One region of the Bacillus sp. T-10(2022) genome, then DNA from elsewhere that is predicted to be linked to it. Evidence: riboswitches for the same ligand, from Rfam matches in the RefSeq annotation. Region 1 holds a riboswitch; each other region holds the start of a gene.
What was found. Region 1 has a riboswitch for S-adenosylmethionine ahead of OSJ91_RS06230 (methionine biosynthesis PLP-dependent protein). Riboswitches for the same ligand answer to the same signal wherever they lie in the genome.
Positions count from the first base shown of each region.

Region 2: linked by a shared signal. The riboswitch ahead of OSJ91_RS12165 (Na+/H+ antiporter NhaC family protein) and the one ahead of OSJ91_RS06230 (methionine biosynthesis PLP-dependent protein) in region 1 are both predicted to bind S-adenosylmethionine.
Region 3: linked by a shared signal. The riboswitch ahead of OSJ91_RS25715 (methionine ABC transporter ATP-binding protein) and the one ahead of OSJ91_RS06230 (methionine biosynthesis PLP-dependent protein) in region 1 are both predicted to bind S-adenosylmethionine.

Region 1 covers NZ_CP113518.1:1,279,826-1,287,453, reverse strand. The annotation lists gene OSJ91_RS06250 (PucR family transcriptional regulator) at 1-303, shown strand, start outside; gene OSJ91_RS06245 (ABC transporter ATP-binding protein) at 429-1,574, shown strand; gene OSJ91_RS06240 (hypothetical protein) at 1,634-1,876, opposite strand; gene fumC (class II fumarate hydratase) at 1,986-3,368, opposite strand; SAM riboswitch class I at 3,697-3,810, shown strand; gene OSJ91_RS06230 (methionine biosynthesis PLP-dependent protein) at 3,897-5,009, shown strand; gene metC (cystathionine beta-lyase) at 5,006-6,187, shown strand; gene OSJ91_RS06220 (type B 50S ribosomal protein L31) at 6,297-6,545, opposite strand; gene OSJ91_RS06215 (ABC transporter ATP-binding protein) at 6,681-7,628, opposite strand, start outside.
Region 2 covers NZ_CP113518.1:2,492,665-2,500,292, reverse strand. The annotation lists gene OSJ91_RS12180 (LysR family transcriptional regulator) at 1-690, opposite strand, end outside; gene OSJ91_RS12175 (chromate transporter) at 935-1,561, shown strand; gene OSJ91_RS12170 (chromate transporter) at 1,610-2,155, shown strand; gene OSJ91_RS12165 (Na+/H+ antiporter NhaC family protein) at 2,512-3,819, opposite strand; SAM riboswitch class I at 4,010-4,117, opposite strand; gene OSJ91_RS12160 (SOS response-associated peptidase) at 4,380-5,051, opposite strand; gene OSJ91_RS12155 (hypothetical protein) at 5,112-5,267, opposite strand; gene hutG (formimidoylglutamase) at 5,536-6,492, opposite strand; gene OSJ91_RS12145 (LysR family transcriptional regulator) at 6,616-7,518, shown strand.
Region 3 covers NZ_CP113518.1:5,177,424-5,185,051, reverse strand. The annotation lists gene OSJ91_RS25720 (O-acetylhomoserine aminocarboxypropyltransferase/cysteine synthase family protein) at 81-1,391, shown strand; SAM riboswitch class I at 1,501-1,613, shown strand; gene OSJ91_RS25715 (methionine ABC transporter ATP-binding protein) at 1,768-2,802, shown strand; gene OSJ91_RS25710 (methionine ABC transporter permease) at 2,795-3,463, shown strand; gene OSJ91_RS25705 (MetQ/NlpA family ABC transporter substrate-binding protein) at 3,479-4,315, shown strand; gene OSJ91_RS25700 (YuzK family famiily protein) at 5,120-5,272, shown strand; gene sufC (Fe-S cluster assembly ATPase SufC) at 5,724-6,509, shown strand; gene sufD (Fe-S cluster assembly protein SufD) at 6,525-7,628, shown strand, end outside.

The sequences.
Region 1 (7,628 bases):
CTAAAGGTGACTGATTTGGCAGACATCATCCCTCATTCATTAATAAATGATCCATCCTTTAAGAATGCACAGTGGTATATCAATGAAATTCTTGGCAAGACCAAGCAGGATACTGAGCTTATCAAAACAGTTAAAACGTATATCGAATGTAATTCCAATGCCACCTATGCCGCCAAACAGCTTTATATACATCGGAACAGCTTACAATACCGTATCGATAAATTCTCTGAAAGAACTGGTCTCGATATTAGAAACTTCCGTCATGCCCTTACTGCGTACTTGATATTTCTGCTGAATGATTAATTTCCATTACAAAGAGGTAATATCATCCTTTTTTTGTGCAATGTGCCCATACTTTTTTCTAAACCGATAGCTTAGACTATAGCTAATTGGTACAAGTAATCAGGAGTTTAAAAGGGGGATTTTTTATGGCAGAGTTAGTGTTAGATCATATATTCAAGATTTATGATAAAAAGGTGACGGCTGTTAAAGACTTCAACCTTCGTGTTGCCGATAAGGAATTCATCGTTTTTGTGGGACCTTCCGGTTGCGGCAAATCAACGACATTAAGGATGATTGCCGGACTGGAGGACATTTCCCAAGGGGATTTATACATAGACGGCAAGCGAGTCAATGATGTCCCTCCTAAAGATCGTGATATTGCGATGGTTTTCCAGAACTATGCCTTATATCCTCATATGACCGTCTTTGACAATATGGCATTCGGATTAAAGCTGAGGAAAACGCCAAAAGCGGAAATCAAGCAAAGGGTCAATGAAGCGGCAAGGATTCTCGGACTTGAAGAGCTGCTTAACAGGAAACCTAAAGCGCTTTCAGGTGGTCAGCGCCAGCGTGTGGCTCTCGGTCGCGCAATTGTAAGGGACGCAAAAGTTTTCTTGATGGATGAGCCATTATCCAATCTCGACGCAAAGCTGCGGGTTCAAATGCGTGCGGAAATCGCTAAACTGCATAAACGGCTCGACACCACAACGATATATGTCACGCATGACCAAACAGAGGCAATGACCATGGCGACACGTCTTGTTGTAATGAAAGATGGTATCATCCAACAGGTCGGTGCCCCAAAGGACGTTTATGAGAAACCTATAAATGTTTTCGTCGGCGGCTTTATCGGATCGCCTGCCATGAACTTCTTTACCGGAACATTAAAAGAAGGCACAATTAAAATAGGCGAACAAACGCTTGAAATACCTGAATTTAAAATGAAAATGCTGCGTGATCAAGGATATGTCGGAAAAGATGTAATCCTTGGCATCCGTCCTGAGGATTTCCATAATGAAGGAGCTTACTTCACGAAGTCCCCTAACACAACATTCACGACCCAAATTGATGTAGCCGAACTCATGGGCGCGGAGATCATGCTCTACTCCTCATTAGAGGGGCAGGACTTCGTAGCACGGGTCGATGCCAAGAATATTATTCAGGCAGGGGAAAAGATCGAACTTGCCCTCGACATGAATAAAGCACACTTTTTTGATAAAGGAACTGAACATCGCATTTTAGTTGAAGAAGATGAACAGATGCAGGAAAGCATGAAGTTATCTGCCAATTAAACATAAAAAGACCCATTCATATTGGGTCTTTTTACGTTTATTCAAATAAAACGATAGAATCATTCCTGAACCAATACCACTTCATCATGTCCGCATTCAGGGCATTTCATGAGATGCGGGCATTGGCCTTTTTGAAGGGATTGAGGGTATCCGTCGTTTTCTTTAAGTATGTCGATATCCATATAAGCACTATAATCATCAGCGTAGTCCATGAATTTCCCTTTATCCTCAAGATCACTGCCGCATTCCGGGCATTTCACATGAATTTTTCTCAAACCGTTGCAAAGCGGGCATATAGACATTGTTTTTCCTCCTGTTCCCAATACTTATGATTTCAGTATTTGTCGATTCCATTATTTTAACACATGGAAACACCCTCCCTAATACCAGTGGGAGGGCACTTCTATGCAATTATTTATTAACCATGTTAGCAGGATCGACCCATGCTTTGAATTCATCTTCCGTCAGGAACTCCAATTTCAACGCCGCTTCTTTTAAAGTAGAGTTGTCCTTGAATGCCGTTTTGGCGATCTTGGCTGCTTTTTCATAACCGATATGCGGGTTCAATGCTGTTACCAACATAAGGGAACGTTCTACATTTTCTTTGATTTTATCTCCATTTGCAGTGATGCCCACCGCACAATTGTCGTTGAATGAATGAATGCCTTCCGTCAATAACTTGACCGTTTGCAGGAAGTTATAGATGATGACTGGTTTGAATACATTCAATTCAAAGTTGCCTTGGCTTGCTGCAAAGCCAATTGTAGCATCGTTACCCACGATTTGTGTTGCAATCATGGTAAGCGCTTCACTTTGTGTTGGATTGACTTTACCAGGCATGATGGAGCTGCCCGGCTCGTTTTCCGGAATGGCTATTTCGCCGATTCCGCTTCTTGGACCACTTGCCAGCCATCTGACATCGTTCGCAATTTTCATTAAATCCGCCGCCAATGCTTTCAAAGCACCGTGTGCGTAGACGATTTCGTTATGGCTAGTCAATGCATGGAACTTATTATCAGATGTGACAAAAGGATATCCTGTATCCGCGGCAATTTGTTTGGCAGAAAGTCCCGGGAATTCTTTCTTTGTATTGATTCCGGTTCCTACAGCCGTTCCGCCTAGAGCAAGGTTCAATAATTTTTGGCTGCTTTCCTCAATCATTGCCAAATCTTTATCGAGCATCGCTTTCCAACCGGAAATTTCTTGTCCTAATGTTAATGGTGTAGCATCTTGAAGATGTGTCCGGCCGATTTTCACGACATCCCAAAATTCTTTTTCTTTTGTATCGAATGTATCACGAAGGGCTTTGATGGCAGGAACCAATTTTTCAGCGACTTCCATAAAGGCTGCAATATGCATGGCGGTCGGGAACGTATCATTTGAGCTTTGAGCCTTGTTTACATCATCATTCGGGTGAAGGGTTTCCGATTCACCATTTTCTTTTAACCATTCATTCCCTTTGTTAGCGACCACTTCATTCACGTTCATATTACTTTGCGTGCCGCTTCCAGTTTGCCAAACTACAAGAGGGAAATGTTCTTCAAGTGTACCTTCAAGGATTTCGCCGCAAATCTTGACGATGGCATTCTTTTTAACTTCGGAAAGATCACCAAGATCATGGTTCACCTTTGCCGCAGCTTGTTTAACGTATGCAAATGCACGAACTAATTCAATCGGCATTTTTTCGTTACCGATTTTGAAATTGTTACGGCTTCTCTCAGTTTGTGCTCCCCAATATTTATCAGCAGGAACTTTCACTTCACCCATCGTATCTCGTTCGATTCTGTATTCCATGTGTTCTCCTCCTATGTTTGCACTATTCATTGAAGACCTTTTGCATATGAAATGAATAATGTCGGATTATTCTTTCTCTCCATACATTGTACAAACTTTATTATTTTAAAGCAAAAATATCCCGCTGACCCTTTCCATTTTTTCTGAAAAATCCATGTTCCCTTCATGTTTATATGAAAATTCGGATATTCTTTTTTAATACATAAAGTGTAGGCACCGCTAGGCTTCGATTGACCTGGCCATGAACATCAAAGCATCATCACTACCAAAATGTCCTTGACAGTATTTTGTATATATAGTAAATTCAAAAGAAATTGAATAATCTAAACTCTTATCGAGAGAGGTAGAGGGAATGGCCCGATGACACCTCAGCAACCTTCATTTGTTTCAAACCAATGAAAAGGTGCTAATTCCACAAGTTTGTGAACTTGGAAGATAAGAAGAATGACTCATCCTTACTTAATCAAAGTCTTCTTCTTAAAGAAGACTTTTTTTTATTTTATATAACTCAAAGGAGCAGTGAAAACCATGTATAAAACTGAAACATATCTTGCTCAATTAGGAAATCGCAGCGAAACGGCGACAGGAACAGTCAATCCGCCGGTATACTTTTCAACAGCCTTTCGTCACGAAGGAATTGGCCAATCGACGGGATTCGACTACACAAGGACAGGTAACCCTACACGCCAGCTATTGGAGCGATCCATCGCCGATCTGGAAAAAGGAGACCAAGGTTATGCCTGCAGTTCAGGAATGGCCGCCATCTCAACCATTCTCGCCCTTTTTAAATCCGGGGATGCATGGATTGTCAGCGAAGATCTTTATGGCGGTACATATCGTCTGTTAGAACAAGGTTTTAAAAAATGGGGATTGCAGTGTGACTATGTAAACACTTGTTGTTTGGAGGATATCGAAAAAGCCATCACTCCTCACACGAAAGCCATCTTCATCGAAACTCCCACTAACCCCCTTATGCAGCAAACGGACATTAGCGCCGTTGCCGCATTGGCCAAACGATATAATTTATTGTTAATCGTTGATAACACTTTTTACACGCCTCTTATTCAACAACCCATCCTGCTTGGAGCGGATATTGTGATTCACAGTGCAACCAAGTATCTCGGTGGTCATAATGATGTGCTCGCCGGACTGATCGTGGCTAGCGGCGCTGAATTATGTGATGCACTTGCCTTCCATCATAATGGTACTGGAGCTGTCTTGAGCCCATTTGATTCTTGGCTGTTGATGCGCGGAATGAAAACCCTGGCATTGCGGATGGAGCGTCATGAAAAGAATGCCAAAATACTTGTAGATTACTTATCGGAGCATGATTGTGTCACGGATGTATTGTATCCCGGCAGAGGCGGCATGATTTCTTTCCGCATCATTGATGAAGCGGCTGTTAACCCATTTTTACAATCGCTCTCATTAATTTCCTTTGCAGAAAGCCTTGGAGGGGTTGAAAGCTTCATCACCTATCCTGCCACACAAACACATGCCGATATACCGCTTGAGGTCAGAACGGCAAATGGGGTTTGTAATCGCCTGCTCCGCTTCTCCGTTGGCATCGAGGATAGCGATGATTTGATTGGTGACCTGCAGCAAGCATTCGCACATGTAAAAAGGGAGGCACTACGATGACAGGTCATGATTTTAGCTTTGAAACGAAATTACTTCATAATCAACATAAATTCGATCCGGCAACTGGCGGTGTGAGCGTCCCCATTCAGCATGCATCGACTTTCCATCAATCCGATATCAATCAATTCGGCAAATATGACTACAGCAGAAGCGGGAACCCAACTCGCGAAGCACTTGAAGATATCATTGCCGATCTTGAGGAAGGCACTCACGGCTTTGCCTTTTCATCAGGTATGGCTGCCATTTCAACAGCCTTCCTGCTATTGTCTGCCGGAGACCATATCGTCATTTCCGAAGATGTGTATGGCGGAACGTTCAGGATGGTCACTAGCGTATTGACCCGTTTCAATATTGAGCATACCTTCGTTGACATGACGGACCTTGAAAGCGTCAAAGCGGCCGTTCAGCCAAATACCAAGGCCATATACATCGAAACGCCTTCAAATCCGTTACTTAAAGTGACCGATATTCAAGCTGTATGTGATATCGCAAAAAAAGCCGGTGCCTTAAGTTTTGTTGATAACACATTCTTGACGCCGGCATTGCAAAAACCGCTGAATCTGGGCGCTGATGTTGTCCTTCATAGCGCGACGAAGTTTTTATCCGGACATAGTGATGTGGTAGCTGGGCTTGCGGTCGTGAAAGATCCGGAATTGGCGGCAAGACTCGGTTCGCTCCAAAACTCCTTTGGAGCGGTCCTTGGTGTACAGGATGCCTGGCTTGTAATGAGAGGTTTGAAAACCTTGTCAGTTAGAATGGAACATTCACAAAAAGGGGCAGAAAAGATTGCAGCCTATTTAAAGGAGCAGCCCTTGGTGAAAAAAGTGTATTATCCCGGCCTAGCCGATCATCCACAGCACGCCATCCAGAAAGGCCAGTCACTTGGAGCAGGTGCGGTCCTGTCATTTGAATTGGAAAGTGAGGAAATCTTCCGTTCCTTCGTGAACACTGTCGAGCTCCCTGTTTTTGCGGTAAGCCTGGGAGCGGTCGAATCCATATTATCCTACCCGGCCAAAATGTCCCATGCTGCCATGCCTGCTGATGAAAGGGAAAAGCGAGGCATCACGAACAGCTTGCTCCGCCTCTCTGTCGGACTTGAAAATCCGGACGATATAATCAAGGACTTCGATGCGGCCCTCGTCAATATTGCCAAAGGGGAAGCAATTGCTGCAAAATGATTAAAAGATGGGTGCCTCATATTTTATGGGCACCCTTTTTCCTTTCATCATTAACTCTTTTTCTACCCAGTCATAAAAAAAGGCCATCGATTTCCCGATGGCCTGACTCTCATTTCTTCATATTATATTTATCCAGGAAGCGATCCACCCGTCCGCCTTTTTCAGCAAACTTCTGCTTTCCAGTAAAAAAAGGGTGCGTATCCGAGCTGATTTCCACTTTTAATAATGGATACGTTTGCCCGTCTTCCCAAACGATCGTTTCATTGGAAGTCTTAGTGGAACCTGTCAAAAATTTATACCCACTGTTGGTATCCATGAATACCACTTGTTGATAATCGGGATGAATTTCTTGTTTCACTTTTATCACCTCATCGTCAGTATAGGTATATCTTAAACGTAATGATTACTATTATCAATCATTATGCTTGGGGGTACCAATAGTCGGCACCCTATTTATAGTTTAATCTTGATGAACCACCCTTATTCAATTGTGTCAGCCAGCCATGCCTTTATGCGGACCAGCCTGCAGTTCATACATTTGATAGTACTTCCCTTTTAGTTCCATTAATTCCTCATGTGTACCAAGTTCTGCAATCCGCCCTTTATCCAGTACAAGAATTTGGTCGGCATTTTTTATCGTGGAAAGTCTATGTGCAATGATGAAGGTCGTTCTCCCTTTTTTCAGCACTTCCATTCCCTCCTGGATAATTGCCTCGGTTTCGGTGTCGATGCTTGCTGTCGCTTCATCCAAAATCAATATGGCCGGATTGAATGCAAGAGCACGTGCAAAAGAGATTAGCTGCCGCTGTCCGGAAGACAGCGTTCCGCCTTTTTCGATTACGGGTTCGTCAAGCCCTAAAGGAAGATGCTTCAGCACTTTGTCCCCCCCGACATCTCTTAATGCTTTTTCAACCATTTCCCTTGTGATGCCTTTATGATTCAGACTGATATTGGAGGCGATGGTGCCAGTGAATAAATAGGGATCCTGAAGGACGATTCCCATATGCTCCCTAAGCGTTTGATGGGGGATATCCAATATATTTCTGCCATCGATTTTAATTTGGCCTTCACTGCTGTCATAAAAGCGGAACAATAAATTCATTATGGAACTTTTTCCTGACCCGGTGTGGCCAACTAAAGCGACCGTTTCGCCTTGTTTAGCGGAAAAGGAAATGTCCCTTAGCACATATTCATTATCCTTATAACCAAAAGAAACATTTTCGAATTGAACGTTTCCTTTGTATCTGGATATGTTTTCATCACTGACTGCCAATCCCTGCTCATCCAATAAACTGAATGCCCGCTCCCCTGCAACAAGCGCCTGTTCAAGGTTAGCGAACTGATTGACGATTCCATGAAGCGGATGAAGCAGGCGGCTGATCAAATCAACAATTGCATACATCATCCCTAAGGAAATGGCCGAACTCGCTGTAAGGGAAAT
Region 2 (7,628 bases), 1.2 Mb from region 1:
TTTTATCGCTTGTGTACTGCCAATCTCCATGTAGCTTTCTATTTTTTCTAAAACCCCATGCTCCCTTAACATGTTTTCTACGATAAGCCGTGTTCCGGAAATGGATTCACGCCAAATCATCCTTTCATTTCCCAATTCCTCTAGCTGAATTTCTTTTCTGTCTTTCCATGGGTGGTCGGATGGACATACCAATATCAATTCGTCTTCGGCGAACTTGTCTACAATGAAATCGGTGTTTTCCACAAGTCCTTCCACCAAGGCCAAATCAATGACATCGTTTGAAAGATCCTCCAGAACCCGGGGGGTATTTTTTATCGTCAATATCACTTTTATTTCTGGCTGTTGTTTTTTGAATCTCCCAAGCAAGCTCGGCAACAAATACTCACCGATAGTCAAGGAAGCCCCTACTATGAGATTTGCATTGTACTTCCCCGTCGATTGCTGAATCACTTCTTTTGAATGGTTGAAGTCATTTACTATGGCTTTTGCAAAGGGGTATAACAGCTTTCCTGCTTCTGTAACTCTCAGCCTTCCTTCCTCACGGTCGAATAACAAAGTGTTATAATAATTTTCCAGTTGATGGATCTGCCGTGTTACAGCGGGCTGTGATAGGAAACTTAACCTCGCTGCCTGGCTTATACTTCCTTCATCCACCACTAAACAAAACATTTTCAGATTTTCCAATTTCAAGAAAACGACCTCCATGTTTTTAGATAGTTTATTAAAATGATAGCATCATTAGGTAAATGGTGAAATGAAAATAGTGTGATACATTCCAAGGCTATTAATTATTGGCGGCATTCTTTATAAAACGGATAAATCTTCTGGGTATAACGTTTTGTTATACCCGATGATTTTGTTGCAATTTACCCAGCCCTTTTTCTTTGATATGTTAATGATAAGAATTAAACAAAGCATGCAAAGGAAGTGACTGATGTCAATGAAAGGACAATGGAAAATTATATTCCAATTATTTTGGACCTTTTTTAAAATAGCACCTGTCACATTCGGAGGCGGGTTTGCGATGATCCCTTTAATCGAAAAAGAAGTGGTCGAAAAGAGAAAATGGATGAAAAGCGAAGAAGTTACGGATGTTTTTGCATTATCTCAGTCCGTACCGGGAGCTGTCGCCATCAACTCCGCCACCTTTATCGGCCATCGGATTGCCGGAATGAAGGGGGCAATGGCAGCCATGATCGGTGTTTCATTACCTACCTTTTTAATTGTTCTGCTCCTGGGCATTTTGTATTTTTTCATTCATGATAACCCGAAGATAGAATCCGCATTCGTATCGATCAGAGCTTCCATAGTAGCCATCATCGCCTATGCGGCTATCAAGATTGGAAAAACGGCTATTGTAGATAAAACAACTTTCTGTATTTTAATAGTAGGAATTCCAGTCCTTTTCTTTCTGCACCCTGTGATGGTTATATTAGCAGGAGCTGTAGCTGGTATTGTGACCATCTCCATTAAGAGAAAATTAGGTTACGATGTTAAGATGGACAGAAATAAAGGAAATGAAGAAGATGTTTTCGAACCTTTCATGGGTGCTGGCATATAAGTATATCAAAAAAGGGTCTAACTAATTTTCAAGAAAGTGTGTGATAGAATGATGGAATTGTGGGAGTTGTTTAGCACCTTCTTTATTATCGGCTTTGTATCGTTTGGAGGCGGATACGCCATGATTCCCGTAATAGAATCGGAAGTCTCACAGCATGGATGGATGACGACGCAGCAATTTACTGATATCATCGCCATTTCCGGGATGTCCCCAGGACCTGTCACTGCCAATAGTGCCATTCTCGTTGGCTATTCGACTGCTGGATACGCAGGAGCCATATCATCTGCTTTCGGAATCTTGCTTCCTGCTATTATATTCGTAACCGTTATAGCCACCTTCTTCAGCAAATTGAATCATTATCCAGTTATTCAATCCATGTTCTATGGACTAAGACCCATTGTCACTAGTTTAATCCTCTTTGCAGCGATCAGCTTTGCACTTTCCAATCATATGATAGCGCTGAACTTTTCATGGCATACGATAAGCTTATTACTCGTTTTTGGATTATCGTTATTTGCCTTAATGAAATTACGTTGGCACCCAGCCTATGTAATTATTCTTTCTGGTTTAGTTGGAGTCGTCCTCTATTCATGACAAATGTCGCCTACACAACGATTATTAATATGGACCGGAATTAAGCAGATAAATTGAAGAATGATTGATACTATAAAAGTGCGAGAAAACTTGATTATGTTTATGTATTTACCATACAGAAAACACCCTGTATCCAATGATTCAGGGTGTTCAGACTGTAGACAAACTCGATGAAAATCTAGTTTGTCTACAGTTTTTTTTAGGGGTTTGTACAATTTGAACGTTGATTTCCCCTCCAGGCACTCGCTTTCCGCGGGCGGTCCGGGAGCCTCCTCGGCGCCTGCGGGATCTCCCCCTGGACTCGCTTTTCCCGCAGGAGTCTCGCACACCCGCTCCAATCAACTTTGTTTTAACTTTTAGTTCTTCGATCCATCATTTCCCGGCTGAAACCGTGGAAAACCAATCAGGATGGCAATGACGCCACAAAGTCCAATTAGTATTGGGTAATATGAATACTGCAAGATGCTTATTGGTGAAATCTTTGCTACCCCTGCTGCAACCAGCAGTTGTGCTCCATATGGTATCAACCCTTGGATACAACATGCAAATATGTCAAGCAAGCTCGCTGATTTACGCGGATCAATCCCATACTTTTCAGCGATATTTTTGGCAAGTGGCCCGGCAATGATAATCGAAATCGTGTTATTTGCCGTTGAAAGGTTTGTCAAACCAACAAGCCCGGCAATGCTGAATTCCGCCCCTTTTTTTGATTTGCTATTTCGGGTCACTAGGTGGAGTAGATAATCGATGCCGCCATTATGTTTGATTACAGCTACCATACCTGCAATTAAAATGGCAAGGAAGGAGATTTCATACATTCCCGCCATTCCTTCTCCAACTTTTTGAATGACACCCAACGGTTGATAACTTCCATCAGCCAAGCCGATAATTCCGGCAAATACGATTCCGATGGAAAGGACCAAGAACACATTGACTCCTGCCAATGCAGTGATCAATACGCAAAGATATGGAAGAATCTTCACCCAATCATAAGACTGTTGGGAGATGTCGGCTTGTTCGCCCATCGTTAAAATTCCTAGGATGACACATGTGATGATGGCAGCAGGTAAAACGATGAAAAAATTCACTTTAAACTTATCCTTCATTTTCGTTCCTTGAGTTCGAACTGCAGCGATTGTCGTATCTGAAATGAAGGAAAGGTTATCCCCAAACATCGCACCACCAATAACGGCCGCCATTGATAGGGCAAGCGAAATATCAGTTTGCTCACTAATCCCAACCCCGATAGGTGCCAGTGCAACAATCGTTCCCATGCTTGTCCCCATTGATAAAGAAATAAAACAAGCGATGATGAAAATCCCTACCATTAATAGATTTTGCGGAAAAACAGCTAAGGCAAGATTCACTGTTGATTCAACTGCCCCCATGCCATTGGCAACTTCGGCAAAAGCGCCAGCTAAAAGGAAAATGATAACCATTAACATAATATTGGCGTCCCCGGCACCTTTACAGAAGATATCAACCTTTTCATTGAATGTCTCTTTCCGATTCATCGCCAATGCAGCTGCCGATGCAATTGAAATCGCTACAATCACCGGAAATGAATAAAAATCTTTAGTGATGATTCCGGACCCTATAAATAAAATTAAAAATACGACAAACGGGATCAATGCCCATGGATTTCCTTTATTGTTTGCACTCATGATGTACACCTCTTTTTATTTTTCCCGCGACATTTGTCACAGCTCTTATTCTATTAACAGTTTTCGCAAATAACTCCAATTTGAACCTACCTGATTATCCAGTCATGGAGCTATAGCAAAAAAACTGGCATAAAAAAGACCCCTTCTATTTAACAACAAGAAGAGGTCTTTTAATTTATAAAAAACACCCTCCTTATCTTTCAGGCGAAAATCAGCCTGCTGGATTTGGCACAGCACTCCATTTAAGTCCGCTGCCGAGACATCTTCGGGCCAGTCCCTCCGTCTCTCTTGATAAGAAGATTACATTATATAATTTATCAAAAATTACGATGCCTGCCAGAAAAGTACCAGGCTGGAAACTTGCCTGAGTTCGTGACATCGAAAGTCGTTTTGAAAAGCAAATATAACAGTACAGCATTTTGTCTATTTTCGCAAGGTTAATTTTAAATTATTTTACATGGACTCCTTACTGATTATAAAGAGATCTTGACATTTGCAGTTAATCAGTTATTTTCATTTATCGGGACGGAATTCATATAAAAAAGAGGTCTAATGACCTCTCAGCAAATTTGTTGTATTAGGTTAGATGAATTATTTTTGGTCGAGTTCACTTCAGTCGATACCTCAAAGGCTTCCATCTGTTCCGAATCAAATGACTTTAAATACTGCTGCAGATATGCAGGATCATTATTGGTTGGATTCAACCAATCTTTTTCATCTTCCGGTTTAAGGATGACAGGCATACGATCATGAATGCTGGTCATTAGCTCATTAGGAACGGTTGTTATAACGGAGCACGAATAGATGCTGATGCCTTCAGGAGATTTCCAGGATTCCCAGATACCCGCCATTCCAAATGGAGCATGATTCTTCAGTTTTATTCGCATCGGTATTTTTCTTTCCGTTGTCTTCTTCCATTCATAAAAAGAGTCAGCGATTATCAAGCATCTCTTCTTCTTATACGCATTCCTGAAGCTTGCTTTCTCAGCAATGGTTTCCGCTCTGGCATTGATCATTTTGTAGCCCACTTTTTCGTCTTTTGCCCAGAAAGGAATGAGCCCCCACCGAAGATATCCAAGTCGATTCCTTGCCCCGTCATTAATGACGGAGAGCACGGATTGGGAGGGAGCAATATTGTAGCTGAATTGGTATTCCTCATCAAACGATCCTTGAATATCAAACCGATCTTTTATTTCTTCAATGTCAGTGAAAAGGGTAAAACGTCCACACATACTATCGCCTACCGTATTAGAATTTATTACAGTGTAACAAATCGAACGGACAGGCACAAATCAGCGTTCTAAAATTTTGATTTCGGTAAATGGTTGATTAAATAATTCGCTGGAAATCAAAAGAGTTCCAAGGACTTCTCTTTCATCTTCAGCTTTAATGATTTCCGACAAGATCAAGGTACTGCCATTCCTGACCGTCACTTTATATTCATTCATAAAAACCCCCCCCTAGATGGTTGTTATTATAAACCAAAAACCCACAAGTATCAGTAGTGAACTTTGGAAGAGTCTTTGTTAATCCTAAAACGGGGAGTCAAGCAATAGCCGGGGCAATTAACCACTAAAAAGACTGTCCATGAATGATTCACGGACAGCCTGGGTGCTGCCAAAGGACTTAGTTTCAATACTTATAATTGAGCATGGAGATAACATTGAGGAAAGCTGGAAGGACCAAATTGGAATTGCCCTCTTCCATATCCATTCATTATTTAAAATGCAGCAAAACTTCATTTATTAAATGTGCTGCCAATGTTACGGTTTTATTATTTTCGTCCAACGAAGGATTCACTTCCGAAATGTCAAAGGAGAGGATTTTTTCATTCGATACGATATGCCTAATAATCGCACGTACCAATTTCGGATTCAGTCCAAACGGCGATGGTGCACTTACCCCAGGTGCGTAGGCTGAATCAATAACGTCCGTACATAATGTAAGCATAATGTAGTCATTTTTATTAACGAATTCATTTATCCGCCGCTTTGTTTCATCCATTTCGTTCAATGACAAATCTTCTTCCAAAATGTAGTCGACATTACTTCTCTCAGCGGTTTCAAACAGTGCCTTCGTATTCCCCTGCTTCTGAATTCCGACACATAAATATCCACAACTTTGATCTTCGTCCAAAATCTGCTTAAACATCGTTCCTGATGAACTTTCTTTTTCATAAGGCCTCATATCAAAGTGCGCGTCAATATTAATGATCCCCAATCTAGCTTTTGGTCCAATGGATTTCCTAATCCCAAGATAATGGCCATACAGGGTTTCGTGCCCTCCCCCAAGTATGATAGGAATCGCTTTAGTCTCCAATATCCGGTCAACAGCCGATCCCAATTCGAACTGGGCGGCCTCCATTTCCGTACTTTCACATTTTACATCGCCAGCATCCACCAGCTCGGTTTGGGACGGTAAATGACAGGGTAATTTCGCCAAGTACTGCCTAATATGATCAGGACCCTCTGCAGCACCAATCCTGCCTTTATTCCTTTTGACGCCTTCATCACATTTGAAGCCAATCAACCCAAAGGTCTTTGATGCATTGGAAGAGATGGCTAATTCCGATATCGGAGCCAACCGTACTCTTTGGTGGTATCTGAAGCTGTCCATGTCAGATTGGGAATCAATTCTTCCATTCCAATATTTTGAAGTCGGATTAGTATACATAATTTCTCCTTTATTTAAAAAATTCCGAAATATCTTTTTTAAAAATTATAAATGAGATAATATATAATTACCAATACAAAAATTCAATATATCTATAGTTTAAAGCTATAGTAAGGAGAATAAATGGATCTTCGTCAACTTCGGTATTTCACTACCATCGTCCAGGAAAAGAATTTCTCAAAAGCGGCAAAAATGCTGCATATATCACAACCTTCCCTAAGTAATGCCATAATGAAATTAGAAAATGAAGTTAGTTTTCAGCTTTTGGAACGTAATACAAGGGGTCTTGAGCTTACGGAAGCAGGTGGGCTTTTTTATACGAGATCTGTTGATCTGTTAAGAAAATTCGATAATATGCAAGTGGAGCTTAAGGAAATGAAGGATGTTGGAAGCGGAACAGTATCTATAGGTTCCATAGAATCATTCAAATTTTGGTTCCCGAAGATAATCAGGAATTTTAAAACCAATTATCCTAATATTCATATAAAAGTAAGGGAAATATTAGGGGAAGAGAAAGTTTTCGATTCGTTAAATCGGTATAATGTTCATTTCACCATCACGAACCAGCCCATCAACAATGATGAAATTCTGTCCACTCCCCTTTATAATGAAAAATTCATGCTTTTGATTCATAAAGATGACGAGTTAAATGAAAAAGAGTCCATCACTTTCCAAGACATTGCAAAGAAAGAATTGATCATCAGTACAACTGGATTTCAAACAAGAGATGATATCTTAAGAGCATTTAAGGAAGAACATGCAATTCCAAATATCCTATACGAAATAGAAAGGCTTGAAACGGCTTGCAGTTTGGTGGAAGAAGGTCTTGGGGTTACAATTTTACCGGAAAGCTATATAAAATCCGCTGCAACACGCAATACTGCAATTCGTGCAATAGATTCGAATTCTTTGGAAAGGACTGTTTACCTGGCCTATTTGAAAGATCGATATCTGTCTCCTGCAGTATGTAAGTTAGTAGAGGAAATACATAGCTTTTTTAAGTGGGATGTTAGGAACGATGCCTAAATGCTGATTCTCTAATTTAATGGAAAAGACACCATGGCTCATTGTGATTCACTTTGTATAAAGAAAACACTTTAGACTTCCTGCCAATGAGCTAGGTTTCCCACTCATAT
Region 3 (7,628 bases), 1.7 Mb from region 1:
TTATTGAAGTGGTTTTTTTGTTTATAAAAGGCCAGGTATCATATAATTCCAACTAAATCCATAGAAAAAGGTGAAATCATATGTCAGAGAAAAAGTTGCGTTTCGAAACATTGAGTGTTCATGGCGGTCTGCAAGCTGATGAAACAGGTGCCCGTGCAGTTCCTATCTACCAAAGCAATGCATACTTGTTCAAAGACACCGACCATGCAGCGAATTTATTTGGTCTAAAGGAGAATGGTTATATATATTCACGACTTCATAATCCCACGGTCAGCGTTTTTGAGGAAAGAATGGCATTATTGGAAGGCGGTATCGGCGGATTGGCAACAGCAAGCGGAATGGCGGCCATTTCACTTTCAATCCTGAATATTGCCGCTGCTGGAGATGAGATTGTTTCAGCCTCTACATTATATGGCGGTACGTATAACCTTTTTGAAAATACTCTTCCTAAATATGGGATCAAAGTGAAGTTCGTTTCTCCCGATGACCCTGAAAATTTCAAAAGGGCGATAACGCCAAGAACTAAAGCCATTTTTGCTGAAACGATCGGAAATCCAAGTTTGAGGGTGCTTGATATTGAAGCGGTAGCGAAAATCGCCCATGATGCCGGAATACCTTTGATCATTGATAATACCTTCGCGACACCATATCTATGCAGACCAATTGATTTTGGAGCGGATATTGTCATCCATTCCGCTACAAAATGGCTTCTGGGAAATGGAACCACGCTGGGCGGTGTCATCGTGGATGGAGGGAAATTCGATTGGAACTCGCCAAATTATCCTGGCTTCACGGAGCCTGACCCAAGCTACGACAATCTGGTATACGCCGAGGCAGTTGGACCTGCTGCATTCATAACGAAAGCCCGAGTGCAGTTACTTCGTGATTTAGGCCCTGCGCTAAGTGCCCAAAGTGCATTCCAGTTTACGCTTGGGCTTGAAACACTGCATGTAAGGATGAAAGAGCATCTGTCAAACACCAAGTCTGTCATTAAATATTTAAAAAACCACCCTGCCGTGACTTGGGTTTCACATCCTGGTGATGAGGATCATCCCGATAAAGCCCTTGCGGATAAATATTTGCCTAAGGGAGCTGGATCTGTCGTGACTTTTGGAATACAAGGTAATCGCGAAGCTGGCGCAAAGCTTATCAATTCGGTGGAATTATGGTCCCATGTAGCGAATGTGGGGGATGCGAAGAGCTTGATCATCCATCCAGCAAGTACGACCCATCAACAATTGAATGAGGCGGGTCTTGCGAAAGCGGGTGTGAGTGCTGATCAAGTCCGTTTATCCATTGGGATTGAAAATGTAGACGATTTAATAGAAGATTTGGAGCAGGCAATTGAAAAAGCGACGAATATCGTCTCCTTGACATCCAAAACGGTTTAAGTAAAGTTTCTGTGTACTAGAAATAATATACATTGCGCTCCTTTTTTATCTATGATAAAATTTCACCATACTAAAGAACTTAATGATGTACAAATATTCTATATATTAGCTCTTATCAAGAGAGGTGGAGGGATGTGCCCGATGAAACCCGGCAACCGACAAGGAGATTTCCTTGGAAAGGTGCCAATTCACACAAAGTTTAATCACTTTGGAAGATGAGAGGAAGGCCTGTTTCTTCACCTGCCTTTCTGCTCATGCAGAAAGGTTTTTTCTATTTTAATGGGGGAAACCCTTTGCATGATATGAGAAACAGACTAATAATGTAGAGAAATCAACTAAGTTCATAGGTTTTATTGGATAAAAGAGGTGAGGATTAATGATTACATTGACGAAAGTCAGTAAGCTGTTCCGAACAGGAAAAGGAAACAGTGAGACGATCAAGGCTGTAAATAATGTGAATGTTGAAATAAATAAAGGCGAGATTTTCGGTATTATCGGTTACAGTGGAGCGGGGAAAAGTACTTTGATCAGAATGCTCAATGGGTTGGAAACACCTACAGAGGGATCCGTTGTGGTGGCTGAGAAGGAAATTTCAAAAATTAAAGGCGCTCAGCTCCGTAAGGCCCGTCAAGAAATCAGCATGATTTTCCAACATTTCAATCTATTATGGTCAAGGACCGTTCAGGAGAATATATCTTTCCCATTGGAAATTGCAGGAGTTTCTAAACCTGAACGAACCAAGCGTGTGAACGAATTGATCAAGTTAGTCGGACTGGAAGGCAGGGAAAAGGCCTATCCTTCACAATTAAGCGGAGGGCAAAAGCAAAGGGTGGGAATAGCTAGGGCTCTGGCAAATGACCCTAAAGTGCTGCTGTGTGATGAAGCGACTTCTGCCTTGGATCCGCAGACTACCGACTCCATACTCGAATTGCTTGTTGACATCAATCAGCGCCTGGGATTGACGATCGTCTTGATAACACATGAAATGCATGTAATACGTAAAATCTGCCATCGCGTCGCCGTGATGGAAAGCGGGCAGGTTGTTGAACAGGGTCCTGTCCTGGATGTTTTCAAGAATCCTAAAGAACAAATGACGAAGCGTTTCGTGCAACAGGTAACGGAACCGGAAGAAACGAAAGAAACGATGGACCATTTGCTCGAGCGCTATCCTGCAGGCAAAGTGATTCAATTGACCTTTGTAGGTGATCATGCAGAAAGCCCATTGATCACCAAGCTTGTACGTAACTTCGAGTTGGATGTCAATATCGTTCAAGGTAAGATATCCCAAACAAGAAGCGGTTCATATGGAACATTGTTTATCCATCTTGATGGCAAAGAGGATGAAATGCTCCGCGCAATAGAATTCATTAAAGCACAGCAGGTAGGCGTGGAGGTGATTACTCATGCTTGAAGAATTATTGCCGAATGTTGATTGGGAAGACATTATTGAAGCTACGAGGGAAACGCTTTACATGACAAGCGTCTCTGTAGTGGCAACCTTTTTTATAGGCATAATATTAGGATTGATCCTGTTCCTGACGGGGAAGGGTAATATGTGGGAAAACCGGGCAGTCAACGGGGTCATGAGTGCTGTCGTCAATATATTCCGTTCCATTCCATTTCTTATTTTGATCGTGCTGCTCATTCCTTTCACTAAAGCGCTTGTCGGTTCCATGATCGGAGAGAACGCTGCACTGCCGGCACTTATTATCGGTGCGGCACCATTTTATGCGCGTATGGTTGAAATCGGCCTTCGTGAAATCGATAAAGGTGTAATTGAAGCCGCTAAATCGATGGGGGCAAAAACGAGCACGATCATTTGGAAGGTCCTTCTTCCAGAGTCGATGCCTGCCCTTATTTCCGGGATTACGGTAACATCGATTGCATTGGTTGGATATACCGCAATGGCCGGGGTCATCGGCGCAGGCGGGCTTGGTAATCTGGCCTATTTGGACGGCTATCAAAGAAATCAAAATGACGTTACGCTTGTAGCGACGATCGTTATTCTAATTATCGTCTTCATAATTCAAATTATTGGAGATGTGATTACATCTAAATTGGACAAAAGATAAAGGGAGATGAAAAGGATGAAAAAGTTTTTAGGATTTGCATTAATTTTAGTGTTATCTATCGCTTTGGCTGCTTGTGGAAGTGAAAAGGATAAAAGCGGCAGTGATACGGAAAAAGAATCGAAGAAAATAGTTGTAGGGGCATCCAATGTTCCTCATGCTGAAATCCTTGAGGAAGCCAAGCCGCTTCTTAAAGAAAAAGGAATCGAATTGGAAATCGAAACATTCCAGGACTATGTTTTACCGAATAAGGCGTTGAATGATAAGGAATTGGATGCTAACTACTTTCAACACATTCCATATTTAGAGGGGCAAATTAAAGAAAATGGATATGACTTCGTTAATGCTGGCGGAATCCATATCGAGCCGATTGCCCTATATTCACAAAAATATAAAAGCATTGATAAACTTCCGGAAGGCGCAACAATCATTATGAGCAGCTCTGTCGCTGATCATGGACGCGCTTTATCCCTTTTGGAAAAGAATGGCCTGATCACTTTGAAAGAAGGGATCGATAAAACGACGGCTACAACGAAAGACATCGTTGAAAATAAGAAAAACCTTAAATTCGATGCCGATTATGAAGCGGCCCTGCTTCCTAAAATTTATGAGAGTGGCGAAGGCGATGCAGTCTTGATCAACTCCAACTATGCGATTGACGCCGGTTTGAATCCGCTTGAAGATTCGATTGCGATTGAAGATTCGGAATCACCATATGTGAATGTCATTGCCGTAAACAAAGGTGACGAAAATAAAGAAGCAATCAAAGCGCTTGTAGAAGTATTGCATTCTAAAGAAATTCAAGATTTCATTCTTGAAGAATACAAAGGTGCAGTTGTACCGGCGGATAAATAATTCAAGAATGGGCGACCTGATTTAATTCAGACCGCAGTTTGTAAACAAAAAGGTTTCGGAATGGTCTCATTCCGAAACCTTTTTGATTTTTATTGGATTTGAAGCAGTTAAAGCGATTTGTACTCACGATAGCCTTCTATATTTGTTGTTGAGTGCCGATAGGCAGAGATAACAACCAAAACGCTCATATTACACATAGCCATGGTTGCGGAATCTGCGTCAACAGCTACAGGTTTTCTAACTTTCTTAATCACATGTTCAATCAGAGGCTCTTAATACGAGTATCATGAGTATTTCCGGGTGTTACTATCGTTACGGTCTGCTGCCGCATAAATGAATAAGCAAGCTGGTTTGTTCGTTTAGCTTTTACATAATGCGTCGCTCATAATTTTTTCCGGACTTAGAGAAGTGAGGCACTTCATTTTGGAAACCTTAGGTGAAAGTGATTCTATCTGATTGTTTAGTCTTAGTGGATTGGAACGGAAGGTATGAGACTCCTGCGGGAAAAGCGAGTCAGGGGAGACCCCGCAGGCGCAAAAGCGCCGAGGAGGCTTCCGGACCGCCCGCGGAAAGCGAGTACCTGAAGTGGAAAGTAACGTTCAAATTTTGAAAACCTAAAAACCTAAAAAACTGTAGACAAACTCATTGATGATCCAGTTTGTTTCAGTCTGCGGCTTAATTTAATTCCTTTCATGTTTAATCAGGAAAGGAAAGGGTATAGAGATAATGAAGGTAAAAAAATGATACACAAATTTGAAAGGATGGTTCACTATCAATACTCTGGATTTAAATGTAACAAGCGAAATGGAAAAGGCGATGCAGTCTTCACATGGGATTGGCTACAGTGAGTACAGTAGAAACTTAGACCTTCGTATCGAGGTTGAGAAAGAACGGGATAGGGAACATGTAAAGTGCAACAAAATGGTCCAGGACCTTCAACGCAAAATTCACGGCTAAGCATATAAAAGAGTTCTTTAAAAGATCGGCCTGTAGAGGTAAAATGGAAAGTGGTCCATAAAATAAGGGTTTCCTTATTGGATATACTTACATAATACCTGACAGTCCGATTTTTTTCTTTTTAAAGCGGAACGTTCTTACCTTGCAATCAAATTCTTTGAACATATATTAATAAGGACGAAGATTTGCCGAATAATAAGATAATTTTAACAAAAGCTAAAATAAGTATGAATATGCAGTAAACAGGCTATATCTGTTAGTATTGTAAGAATAGGACAGGTTTTTAACATGGCCGAAGTGGAAACCCCTATCTATTTAGTTGATTCCAAATTGGATTTGTTATAAAATTGGAATGAGAATAAAGTGAGAATGCTTTTACGTAAATTATAGTAATGAAAGTAATCTTTACTTTCTGGTAATAAAATTGGAATTAGTTCACGGAGGTATTATTATGTCAGCTTCTACATTAACGGTTAAAGATCTTCACGTATCAATTGAAGGCAAAGAGATTTTAAAAGGGGTAAACCTTGAAGTTAAAGGTGGAGAAATCCATGCGATCATGGGACCAAATGGAACTGGTAAATCCACTTTATCATCAGCAATCATGGGTCACCCTAAATATGAGGTAACTAGCGGAAGCATCACATTCGATGGTGAAGATGTTTTGGAGATGGAAGTAGACGAGCGCGCTCGTGTCGGTCTATTCCTAGCTATGCAATATCCAAGTGAAATCAGCGGTGTTACAAACGCAGACTTCTTACGTTCTTCCATTAACGCACGCCGTGAAGAAGGCGATGAAATTTCATTGATGAAATTCATCCGTCAAATGGACAAAAAAATGGAATTCCTTGAAATGGATGAAGATATGGCGCAACGCTATTTGAATGAAGGTTTCTCAGGCGGAGAGAAAAAACGCAACGAGATTCTTCAATTAATGATGATCCAACCTAAAATTGCAATCTTGGATGAGATTGATTCAGGTCTAGATATCGATGCACTTAAAGTCGTTTCAAAAGGAATCAACGAAATGCGCGGAGAAGACTTTGGATGCTTGATCATCACTCACTACCAACGTCTATTAAATTACATCACTCCTGATTTTGTACATGTAATGATGCAAGGACGTGTCGTAAAATCAGGCGGTCCTGAACTTGCTGCCCGCTTGGAAGCGGAAGGTTATGACTGGATTAAACAAGAATTGGGCATTGAAGACGAAACTGTTGGCGAAGAAGCGTAAGTAGGAGGATTTGCAATGACTACAGAAACGAAATTACCGTTTGAACAAGAGGATATAAGCTCCTATTCAACTAAAAATAATGATCCAGCTTGGCTATCCGAGCTTCGGATTCAAGCGTTTTCTGAAATAGAAAAGCTCCCGATGCCAAAGCCGGATAAAACGAAAATCGATAAATGGAATTTCACTTCTTTCCAAACTCATACGGTTGAGAGTGAAGCTTTTACCTCTTTAGAGGAGCTTCCGGAAGAAATTAAGTCCATCATTGAAGAAAATGAAAACTTATACATCCAACGCAATAATACGCCGGCACATATCAATCTGTCAGCAAATGTGAAAGAACAAGGCGTCATTTTTACGGATATTTTATCAGCGGCTCGTGATCATGCTGAGCTCGTGCAAAAATATTTCATGAAAGACGGCGTTAAAATAGATGAGCATCGTTTAACAGCACTTCATGCTGCATTAGTTAATGGGGGAGCATTCCTTTATGTTCCGAAAAATGTAGAAATCAAAGAGCCGATTCAATCGGTATTCCTTTTGGATAATCCAGATACTACACTTTTCAACCATGTCTTGATCGTAGCTGAAGATAATAGCTCTGTCACATATGTAGAGAACTATTTCTCAACCGTTGAGTCTAACGAAGGTGTTGCCAACATCGTAACTGAAGTATTTGCAAATGCGAATGCCAAAGTCCAATATGGTGCGGTCGATACCCTTTCTAAAGGCTTCACGACATATGTTAACCGCCGTGGAGTGGCAGGACGTGACGCACGTATTGAGTGGGCGCTTGGCCTGATGAACGACGGAAATACGATTTCAGATAATACAACATATCTAATGGGCGATGGCTCTCACGGTGATACAAAAACCGTTGTAGTCGGACGCGGGGAACAAAAGCAGAACTTCACGACTGCCATCATTCATTATGGCAAACGCTCTGAGGGTTATATCCTTAAGCACGGTGTCATGAAAGAATCCGCATCCTCCATTTTTAATGGAATTGGGAAAATAGAGTATGGTGCTACAAAGGCCAATGCCGAACAAGAGTCACGCGTATTGATGTTAAGTGAAAAAGCACGCGGAGACGCCAATCCGATCCTCTTGATCGATGAAGAT